DNA from 2 places in the Cupriavidus sp. KK10 genome. Region 2 is predicted to be linked to the other one. Evidence: riboswitches for the same ligand, from Rfam matches in the RefSeq annotation. Region 2 holds a riboswitch; the other holds the start of a gene.
The links. Region 2 has a riboswitch for glycine ahead of gcvT (glycine cleavage system aminomethyltransferase GcvT). Riboswitches for the same ligand answer to the same signal wherever they lie in the genome.
Positions count from the first base shown of each region.

Region 1: linked by a shared signal. The riboswitch ahead of KB879_RS20010 (D-amino acid dehydrogenase) and the one ahead of gcvT (glycine cleavage system aminomethyltransferase GcvT) in region 2 are both predicted to bind glycine.

Region 1 covers NZ_CP073677.1:4,286,640-4,292,662, forward strand. The annotation lists gene KB879_RS19995 (ABC transporter ATP-binding protein) at 1-558, shown strand, start outside; gene KB879_RS20000 (branched-chain amino acid ABC transporter permease) at 569-1,453, shown strand; gene KB879_RS20005 (branched-chain amino acid ABC transporter permease) at 1,453-2,469, shown strand; gene KB879_RS20010 (D-amino acid dehydrogenase) at 2,549-3,862, opposite strand; glycine riboswitch at 3,874-3,992, opposite strand; glycine riboswitch at 3,993-4,091, opposite strand; gene KB879_RS20015 (TonB-dependent receptor) at 4,248-6,023, shown strand, end outside.
Region 2 covers NZ_CP073677.1:6,510,881-6,516,903, forward strand. The annotation lists gene KB879_RS30440 (hypothetical protein) at 1-388, shown strand, start outside; gene KB879_RS30445 (UvrD-helicase domain-containing protein) at 612-2,708, opposite strand; gene KB879_RS30450 (glycine zipper 2TM domain-containing protein) at 2,992-3,219, shown strand; glycine riboswitch at 3,294-3,381, shown strand; glycine riboswitch at 3,403-3,528, shown strand; gene gcvT (glycine cleavage system aminomethyltransferase GcvT) at 3,627-4,754, shown strand; gene gcvH (glycine cleavage system protein GcvH) at 4,843-5,223, shown strand; gene gcvP (aminomethyl-transferring glycine dehydrogenase) at 5,324-6,023, shown strand, end outside.

The DNA of each region.
Region 1 (6,023 bases), 2.2 Mb from region 2:
CTGACCGGCACGCGCAAGGGCTCGATCAAGGTCAATGGCCACGAGACCATCAGCCTGCCCACGCACAAGATCGCGCACTACGGCATTGGCTATTGCCCCGAAGAACGGGCGATCTTCTCCAGCCTCTCATGCGAAGAGAACCTGATGCTGCCGCCGGTGCTGAAGGGCGCCGACACCAGCAAGGGCATGAGCGAGACCGATATCTACGAGATGTTCCCGAACCTGAAGGAGCGCCGCCAGAGCCAGGGCACGCGTCTTTCCGGCGGCGAGCAGCAGATGCTGGCGGTCGGGCGCATCCTGCGCACCGGCGCCAACCTGCTGCTGCTCGATGAAATCTCGGAAGGATTGGCACCGGTGATCGTGCAGGCGCTTGCGCGCATGATCCTGATGCTCAAGCAGAAGGGGTACACGGTGGTGATGGTGGAGCAGAATTTCCGCTTTGCCGCGCCGCTGGCGGACCGCTTCTACGTGATGGAGCACGGCAGCATCGTCGAGCGCTTCGCGGCCAATGAGCTGCAGGCCAAGATGCCGGTGCTGCACGAACTGCTGGGCGTATAAGGAGCGACTCATGAATCTGTTTGAAATCCCGCTCCCGGCGCTGCTGTCGCAGCTGTTGCTCGGGCTCGTCAACGGCGCCTTCTACGCCATGCTGAGCCTGGGCCTGGCGGTGATCTTCGGGCTGCTGAGCGTCATCAACTTCGCGCACGGTGCGCTCTTCATGCTGGGCGCGGTGCTGGCGTGGGCCGGCATGACCTATGCGGGGCTCAGCTACTGGGCGATGCTGCTGCTGTCGCCGCTGGTGGTGGCCGCGCTGGGCGTGGTGATCGAGAAGACCATGCTGCGCTGGATCTACAAGCTCGACCATATCTACGGCCTGCTGCTGACGCTGGGCATTACGCTGGTGGTCGAAGGCATCTTCCGCTCGGTTTATGGCGTGTCCGGGCTGCCCTATGGACCGCCCGAGGCGCTGCAGGGCGCCTCCGACCTCGGCTTCATGCGCTTGCCCAATTACCGCGTGTGGGTGGTTGGGGCATCGCTGGCGGTCTGCCTGTCGACGTGGTACGTGATCGAGAAGACCAGGCTGGGCGCCTACCTGCGCGCTGGCACCGAGAACGCCAAGGTGGTCGAGGCGTTCGGCGTCAACGTGCCGCGGATGGTGACGCTGACCTATGGCTTCGGCGTGGCGCTGGCCGCGTTTGCCGGGGTGCTGGCCGCGCCGGTCATGCAGGTATCGCCGCTGATGGGCCAGAACCTAATCATCGTCGTGTTCGCGGTGGTGGTGATCGGCGGCATGGGCTCGATCATGGGTGCGATCCTGACCGGCTTGGGGCTGGGCGTGATCGAAGGGCTGGCCAAGGTGTTGTACCCGGAAGCATCTTCCACCGTTGTCTTCGTCATCATGGTGGTGGTGCTGTTGTTGCGCCCGGCAGGGCTGTTCGGAAAGGAGAAGTGATGAGCGGACAATCTATCGCCGCAATCGGCGTACGGCAGCAGCAGGTGGCGGGGCGCCTGCCAAAGCAGGTGATATACGGCGTGGTGCTGGCGTGCCTGCTGGCCGCGCCACTGGCCGGTGCGTATCCGGTGTTCGTGCTCAAGGTGCTGTGCTTCGCGCTGTTTGCGTGCGCCTTCAACCTGCTGATCGGCTATACCGGGCTGCTGTCGTTCGGCCATGCGGCCTTCTTCGGCGGCGCTGGCTATGCCGCCGGCCATGCCTTGAAGGTCTGGGGCGTGACCCCGGAAATCGGCCTGATCCTGGGCACCGCTGCGGGCGCGCTGATCGGCTACGTGGTGGGCTCGCTGGCCATCCGCCGGCAGGGCATCTACTTCTCGATGATCACGCTGGCGCTGGCGCAGATGCTGTTCTTTATCTGCCTGCAAGCGCCGTTCACCGGCGGCGAGGACGGCCTGCAGGGCATCCCGCGCGGCAAGCTGTTCGGGGTGCTGCCGCTGTCGGACGACCTGACGCTGTACTACGTGGCGCTGGCGATCATCGTGGCCGCCTTTGCGCTGATCGTGCGCACGGTGCATTCGCCGTTCGGGCAGATCCTGAAGGCGATCAAGGAGAACGAGCCGCGCGCGGTGTCGCTTGGCTATGACGTCGACCACTTCAAGCTGACCGCCTTCGTGCTGTCGGCGGCGCTGTCGGGGCTGGCCGGCTCGGTCAAGGCACTGGTGCTGGGCTTCGAGACGCTCAGCGACGTGCACTGGTCGATGTCCGGCATGGTGATCTTGATGACGCTGCTGGGGGGCCTCGGCACGCTCACCGGGCCGATTATCGGCGCGTTTGTTGTGATCGCGCTGGAGAACAAGCTTGGCGAACTGGGCGGCTACCTTGCGGCGGTGACGGGCATCGACTGGTTCAACGGGTTCGGTGAATCGGTGTCGATGGTGACGGGCATCATCTTCATCGTGTGCGTGCTGACTTTCCGCAAGGGGATTGTGGGGAGTTTGGGGCGCGGACCCGAATGAGGCGAAACCCGTCCATGCCCCTAGTTCTCTCCCCTCTCCCCTAAATGGGAGAGGGGGGAAAACATCTGCAAGTTCAGGCTCAGGCCTTGGCCAATGCCAGCGACGCACCCGGCGCGACTGCCAGCTTCGCGCCGAGATGCTGGTAGACAATCCCCGCCACCATATCCGCAGTCACCGCCGACAAGGTCCACCCCAGGTGCCCGTGCCCGGTGTTGTAGAAGATGCATGCCGTCCGCCCGCGCCCCACACGCGGCAGCATATCCGGCATCATCGGCCGCAGCCCGGCCCAAGGCACCACGCTGCGCGTGCTGACGCCGGGGAAGCACTGCTGCACCCATTCCACCAGCGGGCGGATGCGGTCGGCGCGGATATCGCGGTTGTAGCCATTGAACTCGGCAGTGCCGGCCACGCGGAAGCGGTCGTCGCCCAGGCGGCTGGTGACCAGCTTGGTTTCGTCGTCGAGCAGGCTCACCACCGGTGCCGCGGCGCGGCTGGCTTCATCGGTCAGGTTGACCGTGATCGAATAGCCCTTGACCGGATAGATGTTGACGCGGTCGCCCAGCCCCGCAGCCAGTGCGCGGCTGGCGGTGCCGGCGCAGATCACGGCGCCGTCGAAGGTGGAGCTGGCCGTGTCGGCGCCGTCCTGAACGGTCACGGTGGCGCGCCTGCCGTCGGTCTTCACCGCCCGCACGTCCTGGCCGTACAGGCAGCGCACGCCTAGCCGATCGATGGCCGCGGCCAGGCCGCTGGTGAACTTGTGGATGTCGCCGGTGGAATCGCTCTCGGTGAAATAGCCGCCATAGTAGGACCCGGCCAGCGTCGGCTCGATCGCGCGCATCTCCTCGGGCGTCACGGCGCGGCGCTCCAGCCCGCCCTGCGCCAGCAGCGCTGAGACCCGGCCGGCATGGTCGAAGCCGGCCTTGTCGCGGTAGATATGGAGGATGCCTTCCTTCTTCAGGTCGAAATCGATGCCTTCCTGCGCCGCCCAGTCGAACAGGTGCTCACGCGCGGCGATGGCCAGGCGCGCGGTCTCGATGGTGTTACGGCGGTAGTGGGGGATCGCGGCGATGAACTCGGCGAACCAGGACAGCTTGTGCCAGCTGGGCCGGGGATTGAGTAGCAGCGGGGCGTCGTTGCGCAGCATCCATTTCATGCCCTTGACGATGGTCGACCAGTGGGTCCAGACCTCGGCGTTGGAGGCCGACAACTGGCCGCCGTTGGCGAACGAGGTCTCCATGGCGGCATAGCGGTGCCGCTCGAACAGCGTGACGGAGAATCCGCGCCGGGCCAGCGCGTAGGCCGTGGTGACACCCGTGATGCCACCGCCGATGACAGCGATTGATTTCATGATCTGCAGGTTCCAGGAACGTCGATGGTGGGAGCCCGGACGCAATATGCGTGGCGGACGCCCCCTCTGTTCTGGACCTGAGAGATTCACGACACCCGGCCGCCAGGGCGGGGTACGCTTGCTCCTTCGGTATGCCGGCGGACGATAGCGTCCGGCATTCTTCAGAGTGCACTGACTGGTGATGCCGGTCCTTTTGCCTGAGAGTTTCCGGGGCGGTTGCTCCTTCGGCGCTGTGCGCGGCGGGCGCCGCGATAGTCTCTCCCTGCATCACATTGGCTTGACGCCAATCGGGGCAATGTAGTGACAAGGTCCGACGTTGGATATGCGGGTTAACACTTAGGCGGCCTGCCGCCCGCGTCGCTATGTCGCATCGGCCTGCGTCCCCATGCCCCATAAAATGTCAGCGCTCGCTCTCGGGGAGAAGCGCCGTATGCTGCGCTCAGGTGGAGTGAGCCAAAAAAAAAGACGACAACAAGGCTTTCCAGTGAAGAAAAATCGCATTGCACTGGCCGTTTCGGCGGTACTGATGGGCCCCGCCGTCGCCGCCGCCCAGGTGGTGGACGCGCTCGAGCCGCTGCAGGAGGTGGTGGTCTCGGCCAAGTCGGAGCGCGGCGAGACGCCGGCCATACCGCCCAACACGCCCTCGCCGGCCTACGGCATCAGCAGCCGCCGCATGGCCGACTTCAATGTGGTGAACACGGAAGACGCCCTCAAATACGCGCCCAACCTCGCCGTACGCAAGCGCTTCATCGGCGATATGAACTCGATCATCTCGGTGCGCAGCACCAGTTCGCGCCAGTCGGCGCGGGGGCTGGTCTATGCGGACGGCCTGCTGCTGTCCAACCTGCTGGGATCGGACTTCAGCTTCCCGCCGCGCTGGTCGCTGGTCAACAGCGCTGAGATCGAGCGCATGGGTGTGCTGTACGGCCCGTATTCGGCGCTGTATCCCGGCAACTCGCTGGGTGCGACGGTGCTGATCACCACGCGCACGCCGGAGAAGTTCGAGGGCGATGCCAGCGTGCAGCTGTTCACGCAGCGCTTCAGCCTGTACGGCACGCACGACAACTTCAACGGGGTCCACGCCAACGCCTATGTGGGCGACCGCGTCGGCCCGTTCTCGTGGCTGGTCAGCGTGGACCGGCAGGACAGCAAGAGCCAGCCGCTGAGCTTCTATACCGCGGCGCGCTCCACGGCCCGTGCCACTTCCGCCGACAAGCCGGTCACCGGCGCCCACTTCGACCAGGACCAGACCGGCCGCGACCGCGTGGTGATGGGCGTGAACAGCGAGGGCGTCACGCATACCGTGCAGGACCAGCTCAAGCTCAAGCTTGGCTACGACATCACCAATACCCTGCAGGCGCAGTTCACTGCCGCCTACTGGCAACAGGACCGCTCCAGCGCCACGGGCAGCTACCTGCGCGATGCCAGTGGCAACGTGGTGTCGAACGGTCCAGTGAATATCGGCGGCTACGAGTATGTGATTCCCGCCAACGCCTTTGCCCCGAGCAATGGCGAGGACGCGCGCTGGCTCTATGGCCTGTCGCTGCGCACGCGCAACGAGACCGGCTGGAATTTCTCGGGCGTGGCGTCGCTGTTCGACGTCAGCAAGGACATCAGCCGCAGCGCCAACACCGTTGGCAGCGGGCCGGGCACGGTGACCTATGGCGACGGCACCGGCTGGCGCACGCTCGACCTGAAGGCCGACTACCGCCCGCAGCAGCTGCAGGGCGGGCACTGGGTCACGTTCGGCTATCACTACGACAACTACCGGCTGAGCAACACCACCTACAACACCTCGGACTGGCAGGCGGCCACCATCACCGCCTTCAACAACGCCTTTGCCGGCAAGACCGAGACCCAGGCGCTGTATGCGCAGGACGCCTGGTACTTTGCCGAGGACTGGAAGCTGATCCCCGGCTTGCGCTACGAACACTGGCGTGCCTATGACGGCAGCCGCAGCCAGCCCGGCGCGGATATCGGCTACCCGGTGCGCAGCGAATCCAACTGGTCGCCCAAGCTGGCGCTGGAGAAGGCCTTCGGGCAGGACTGGCTGGGCCGGTTGTCGCTGGGCCAGGCCTATCGCTACCCGACTGTCAGCGAGCTGTTCCAGGGCCGCATCACCGGGACCGCGCTGATCAACATCGATCCCAACCTGCGGCCAGAGCGGTCGTTCTCGAAGGACTTGACCTTCGAGCGCACGTTGGAT
Region 2 (6,023 bases):
GACAGGGGCGATGCCGCCACCGCCCTCCGCGCCGGCATCCGCCGAGTCGCTGGGACTCAGTGCCGCGCAGGCCAAGCTCTGGCAGGCCGCACGCAGCGCCACTCGCGAAGCCGAGGCCCATGCACTGGAACTGCACGCGCGCCTGCTGCGCGAGACGGCCGACGAAACCCCCGACGCACCGCTGCGGCCGCGCGCGCAGGCCATGGACCGACTGCACGATGCGCTGGAGCAGGACCGCCGCGCGGTGCGCGAACGCTGGCTGGCGCTGGACGACAGCCTCGACCCGGCCCAGCGCCGGCGCCTGCGCGCCGCGCCCGAAGCCGCGCGCTGGATGGGCTTGCCGCCCGCGGGCGCGATGATGATGCCGCCGGGCGGACCGCAGCGGTAGGTTCGCGGCCGCGGCAAAAAAACGCCCCCGCACGCTCGCGCGCCGGGGGCCGAATAACAGGGAAGTTCCGAACGAGACGTCCGGCGCAGCAGGCAGACCGGGCGGGCCTGCCGCGGCGCCACCCGCGCACACGGCGCGAGCAGCACAGCCGCCATACTAGGGACGCCTGCGCCCGGCGTCTTGTCAGCCTGGTAGGCCTTTGTATCGGGACTGTAGCGCCCGTTCAGCCCGGGGCCGTCTTGCCGCCGGTTCCCAGCAGTGCCTTGAGCGCGCCGAGCCGGTCCTTGGGGCTCATCGCCGGGGTTTCATCGACTGGCGCAGGCGCTTCCTCCAGCTTCATCTCGCCGATAAAGCGCGAAGGCTGGCACGAGTAGGTCTCGCGCGCGCGCTTGCGCTTCTTGCACCAGCTGACATGCAGGCTGCGCTGCGCGCGGGTGATGCCGACATACATCAGCCGCCGCTCTTCCTCGATCTTTTCGTCGCTCATGTCCTCGTCTTCGCGGCAGTGCGGCAGGATGCCCTCTTCCACGCCGACCAGGAACACGTGCGGATATTCCAGCCCTTTGGACGCATGCAGCGTGGACAGCCGCACCGCGTCGGGGTCTTCCTCGCGGCCTTCCAGCATGCTCATCAGCGCCACGGTTTGGGTCAGTTCGAGCAGGTTCTTGCCTTCGCTGCCGAAGCCGTCGGCATTGTCGAAGCCGGTGGCTTCCTCGCCCTCGGCGCCTTCTGGCTTGGTGCCCTTGCGCTTGAGCCAGTCCAGGAATTCCAGCGTGTTAGTCCAGCGCGACTGCGCCTGCCGTTCGTCGAAGCTGTCGTACAGGTAGGCCTCGTAGTGGATGCCTTCCATCAGGTCGTCCAGCACCACGGTGGCCGGATCCTTGGCCGCGCGGTCGGCCAGCCGCACCATCGATTCGCAGAATATGCGCAACGGCTCCAGCTGGCGCGGCTGCAGCTTGCCTTCGATGCCGCCCATCATCGCGGCCTCGAACAGCGACACCTTGGCCTGGCCAGCAAAGGTGCCCAGCGCTTCCAGCGTGGTGTTGCCCACGCCGCGGCGCGGCGTGGTGATGGCGCGGATAAAGGCGGGATCGTCGTCGGGGTTGGCAATCAGGCGCAGGTAGGCGCAGATGTCCTTGATCTCGGCCTTGTCGAAGAAGCTCTGGCCGCCCGACAGTACATAGGGAATGCGCTCGCGCCGCAGGATCTGCTCGAACAGCCGCGCCTGGTGGTTGCCGCGATAGAGGATGGCGTAGTCGCGGAACTGCGCGCGGCGCTCGAACTTGTGCGCGGACAGGCGGAACACCACCGACTCGGCCTCGTGCTCCTCGTCGTTCATCGGGTGGATGGCGATGGGGTCGCCCATGCCGTGCTCGCTCCACAGCTTCTTGTCGAACAGCTTGGGGTTGTTGGCGATGACCGCGTTGGCCGCTTCCAGGATGCGCACGGTGGAGCGGTAGTTCTGCTCCAGCTTGATCACCTTCAGGTCCGGGAAATCGGTCTGCAGCCCGCGCAGGTTGTCCAGCGTGGCGCCGCGCCAGCCATAGATGGCCTGGTCGTCGTCGCCCACCGCGGTAAAGGCCGGCGCGCGCAGGTGCGAGCCACCCGCCAGCAGTTTCAGCAACTGGTACTGGCAGGCGTTGGTGTCCTGGTATTCGTCGACCAGAAAGTAGCGCAGGCGGTTCTGCCACTTGAGTTGCACGGCTTCATTGCGCGCGAACAGCTCGGCAGGCAGGCGGATCAGGTCGTCGAAATCCACCGCCTGGTAGGCGTGCAGCGTGGCCACGTAGTTGCGGTAGACCAGCGCGGCCTGGTGCTCGTCGGCATTGGCGGCCTGCGCGATCGCTGCCTCCGGATCGACCATGCCGTTCTTCCACAGCGAGATCGTGCCCTGTACGCCGCGGATCAGCTTCTTGTCGGTGGTGCCCAGCTGCTCCTGGATCAGGCCGAAGCAATCATCCGAATCCATGATCGAAAACTGCGGCTTCAGGCCCACGTGCTCGGCCTCCATGCGCAGGATTTGCACCCCGAGCGAGTGGAAGGTACAGACCGTCAGCTGCTTGAGCGGGATGCGCTTGCCCTCGCGCGTGGTCTTGCCCTCCATCAGCTTGCCGATACGCTCCTGCATCTCCTTGGCGGCCTTGTTGGTAAAGGTGACGGCGGCGATATGGCGCGGCTCGAAACCCTTGTCCTCGATCAAATGCGCGATCTTCTGCGTGATCACCCGGGTCTTGCCGGAGCCCGCCCCGGCCAGCACCAGGCAAGGGCCGTCCAGGTAGCGGACGGCTTCAGATTGGGCGGGGTTCAGGCCATGGGTCATGCGAGGGATGCGGTTGGAGGCGGGGAAATCAGCAGGAACAGCGGAAGGCCAGGCGGGACACGCCGGCACCCCAAAAACGGGCTCGGCGGCAAAGCTGACGATGTTAACACGCTGGCCGCGGCAGGTCAGTCAGCGCAAACCGCGTTGACAGGGCCGGTTGTGTCACTGGCGTAACACTTCGTAAAGGCCGGAGCCAATCGCGCAACGCAACGCTCTAACTGATATGTCCCCCCGGCCTGCGCGGCAGGGGTGACATGCTTGAATCATCACACCGGAGCCAATAATGAAAACCCTGCAGACTTTGACCAAGGTGACCCTGATCGGCGCGACCGTCGCGGCCTTTGCCGGTTGCGCGGACATGACCCCGAAGCAGCGTAATACCGCCATTGGCGCGGGCGCGGGTGCCGTGGGCGGCGCCATCCTCACCGAAGGCAGTGCGCTGGGTACGCTGGGTGGCGCGGCCGTGGGCGGCGTGATCGGTAACGTTGTCACCGACGACAAGAAGAAGTAAGCCAGACCCGCAGCGACAGGTACGGCAGGCTCCCTGGCCGGTTTGACAAAGGCCGGGGCCTCCCGTACATTGCGCGCATCCGACCGGGAGAGCGCGCATCGCCTGCGCCGCCGAAGGGGTATCACCCGAAAACTCTCAGGCACCACGGACCGATCGGATCGGCATGCAATATGCACACGATGCATGCCGCACTCTGGAGAGCGGCACCCGCCATTCGTGGCGAGCGTGCCCACCGAAGGGGCGCACGAGGATGGGGTCCTGCAGGATCCGCCTTGTAATCTCTCAGGTATCGAGGACAGAGGGGTCATCCGCCGCAGCGGATTGCTACGCCACATTCAGGCGCGGCGAGCGTTGCGGCGGATGGCCCTTTTTTGTTTTCGCCAACCGAGATTGCCCCCGAGGATTCCATGACGCTCCAGGCCACGCCCCTCAACGCCATCCACCGCGCCCTCGGCGCCCGCATGGTTGATTTCGGCGGCTGGGACATGCCGGTCAACTACGGCTCCCAGATCGAAGAACACAATGCCGTGCGCACCGACGCCGGCATGTTCGACGTGTCGCACATGTGCGTGGTCGACCTCACCGGCGCCAATACCCGCAGCTTCCTGCGCGGCCTGCTGGCCAACAATGTCGACAAGCTGCAGACCCCGGGCAAGGCGCTCTACTCCTGCATGCTGGATGAGAAAGGCGGCGTGATCGACGACCTGATCGTCTACTTTTTTGCCGAGGACCGCTTCCGCCTGGTCGTCAACGCCAGCACCGCGCTGGGCGACATCGAATGGATCCGCGCGCGCAATGCCGCCACCGGCAGCGATGTGACCATCACGCCGCGCCGTGAAGATGTTGCGCCTGCAGGCGTGCAGCCTCTGGCCATCGTCGCCGTGCAGGGGCCCAACGCCCGCACCACGGTGTGGAGCACCTTCCCCTCGACCCAGCCGTCGGACACGCTCAAGCCCTTCAACGCCGCCGTGGTCCAGGACCCGGCCATCGGCGAGATCATGGTGGCCCGCACCGGCTACACCGGCGAAGACGGCTTCGAGCTGGTGGTGCCGGCCGAAAACGTTGCCGCCGTCTGGGAAAAGCTGAACGCCGCCGGCGTGCGTCCGGCGGGCCTGGGCGCGCGCGACACCCTGCGCCTGGAAGCCGGCATGAACCTGTACGGCCAGGACATGGATATCAACACCTCGCCGCTGGATGCGGGCCTGGCCTGGACGGTGGACCTGCAGAGCGAGCGCGATTTCACCGGCAAGGCGGCACTGGGCGCGGCCGGTTCGCGCCAGCAATTCCTCGGGCTGATCCTGCGTGACAAAGGCGGCGTCCTGCGCGCCCACCAGAAAGTGATCACCCCGGCCGGTGACGGTGAAATCACCAGCGGCACCTTCAGCCCGTCGCTGTCGCAGTCCATCGCCTTTGCCCGCCTGCCGAAGGATGTCGCCGTGGGCGATACCGTGCAGGTGGAGATCCGCGACCGCAAACTCAACGCGACTGTGGTTAAACTGCCGTTTGTGCGTAATGGCAAGGCACTCGTGAGCTGAGGCTCATACCAACGGTCGCCCTCGCCTGCCGGCGCTTGCCGGGCAGGCATCACCCAACAAGAAACAGATCTGTATCCGGAGAACCTCCATGAATTTCCCCGCTGACCTCAAGTACACCGAGTCGCATGAGTGGGTACGCGTCGAAGCCGACGGCACGCTCACCATCGGCATCACCGACCACGCGCAGGACGCGCTGGGCGACATCGTCTTCCTGGAACTGCCCGAAGTGGGCAAGTCGGTCGGTGCCGGCGACGCGCTGGCAGTGGTCGAATCGGTAAAGGCCGCTTCTGACATCTACGCCCCGGTGGCCGGCGAAGTGATCGCCGTCAACGAGGCCGCCACGGCCGCGCCGGAAAGCGTCAATGCCGACGCCTTCGACGCGTGGCTGTTCAAGCTCAAGCCGGCCAACGGCGACGACGTCAACGGCCTGATGTCGGCCGACGCCTACAAGGCCAGCGTCGGCGCCTGACGCCGGCGGCGCCGGTCCAACGATGGACCGGCCACTGCAGACTGACGCGCGCCGTCCCGGCTGACCACCGGCCGGCGCGCACCCCACGAGGTTCTTGCCAATGAACGCCCCGCTTCCCATGAACGCCGCCCAAGTAACCCGGCCCACGCTGGCCGAACTGGAGGCGCGCGACGCCTTCGCCGCCCGCCATATCGGCCCCGATACTCCCGAACAGCAGCACATGCTGAAGGTGCTCGGCTATGACAACCGCGCCGCGCTGATCGACGCCGTCATCCCCGCCGCTATCCGCCGCCGCGACGGCATGCCGATGGGCGAGTTCACCGAGCCGCTGAGCGAGGAAGCCGCGCTGGCAAAGCTGCGCGGCCTGGCAGGCAGGAACAAGGTGCTGAAGAGCTTTATCGGCCAGGGCTACTACAACACCGTCACGCCCGGCGTCATCCTGCGCAATATCTTCGAGAACCCGGCCTGGTACACCGCCTACACGCCTTACCAGCCGGAAATCTCGCAGGGCCGCCTGGAAGCGATGCTGAACTTCCAGCAGATGGTCACCGACCTGACCGGCCTGGACATCGCCAATGCGTCGATGCTGGATGAAGGCACTGCCGCGGCCGAAGCCATGACACTGCTGCAGCGCGTGAACAAGCACGACTCGAACACCTTCTACGTGGCCGACGACGTGCTGCCGCAGACGCTGGAAGTGGTACGCACGCGCGCGCTGCCGATGGGCATCGAGGTCAAGGTCGGCCCCGCCGCCGAGGCCGCCGCGGCCAACGCCTTCGGCGTGCTGCTGCAGTACCCGG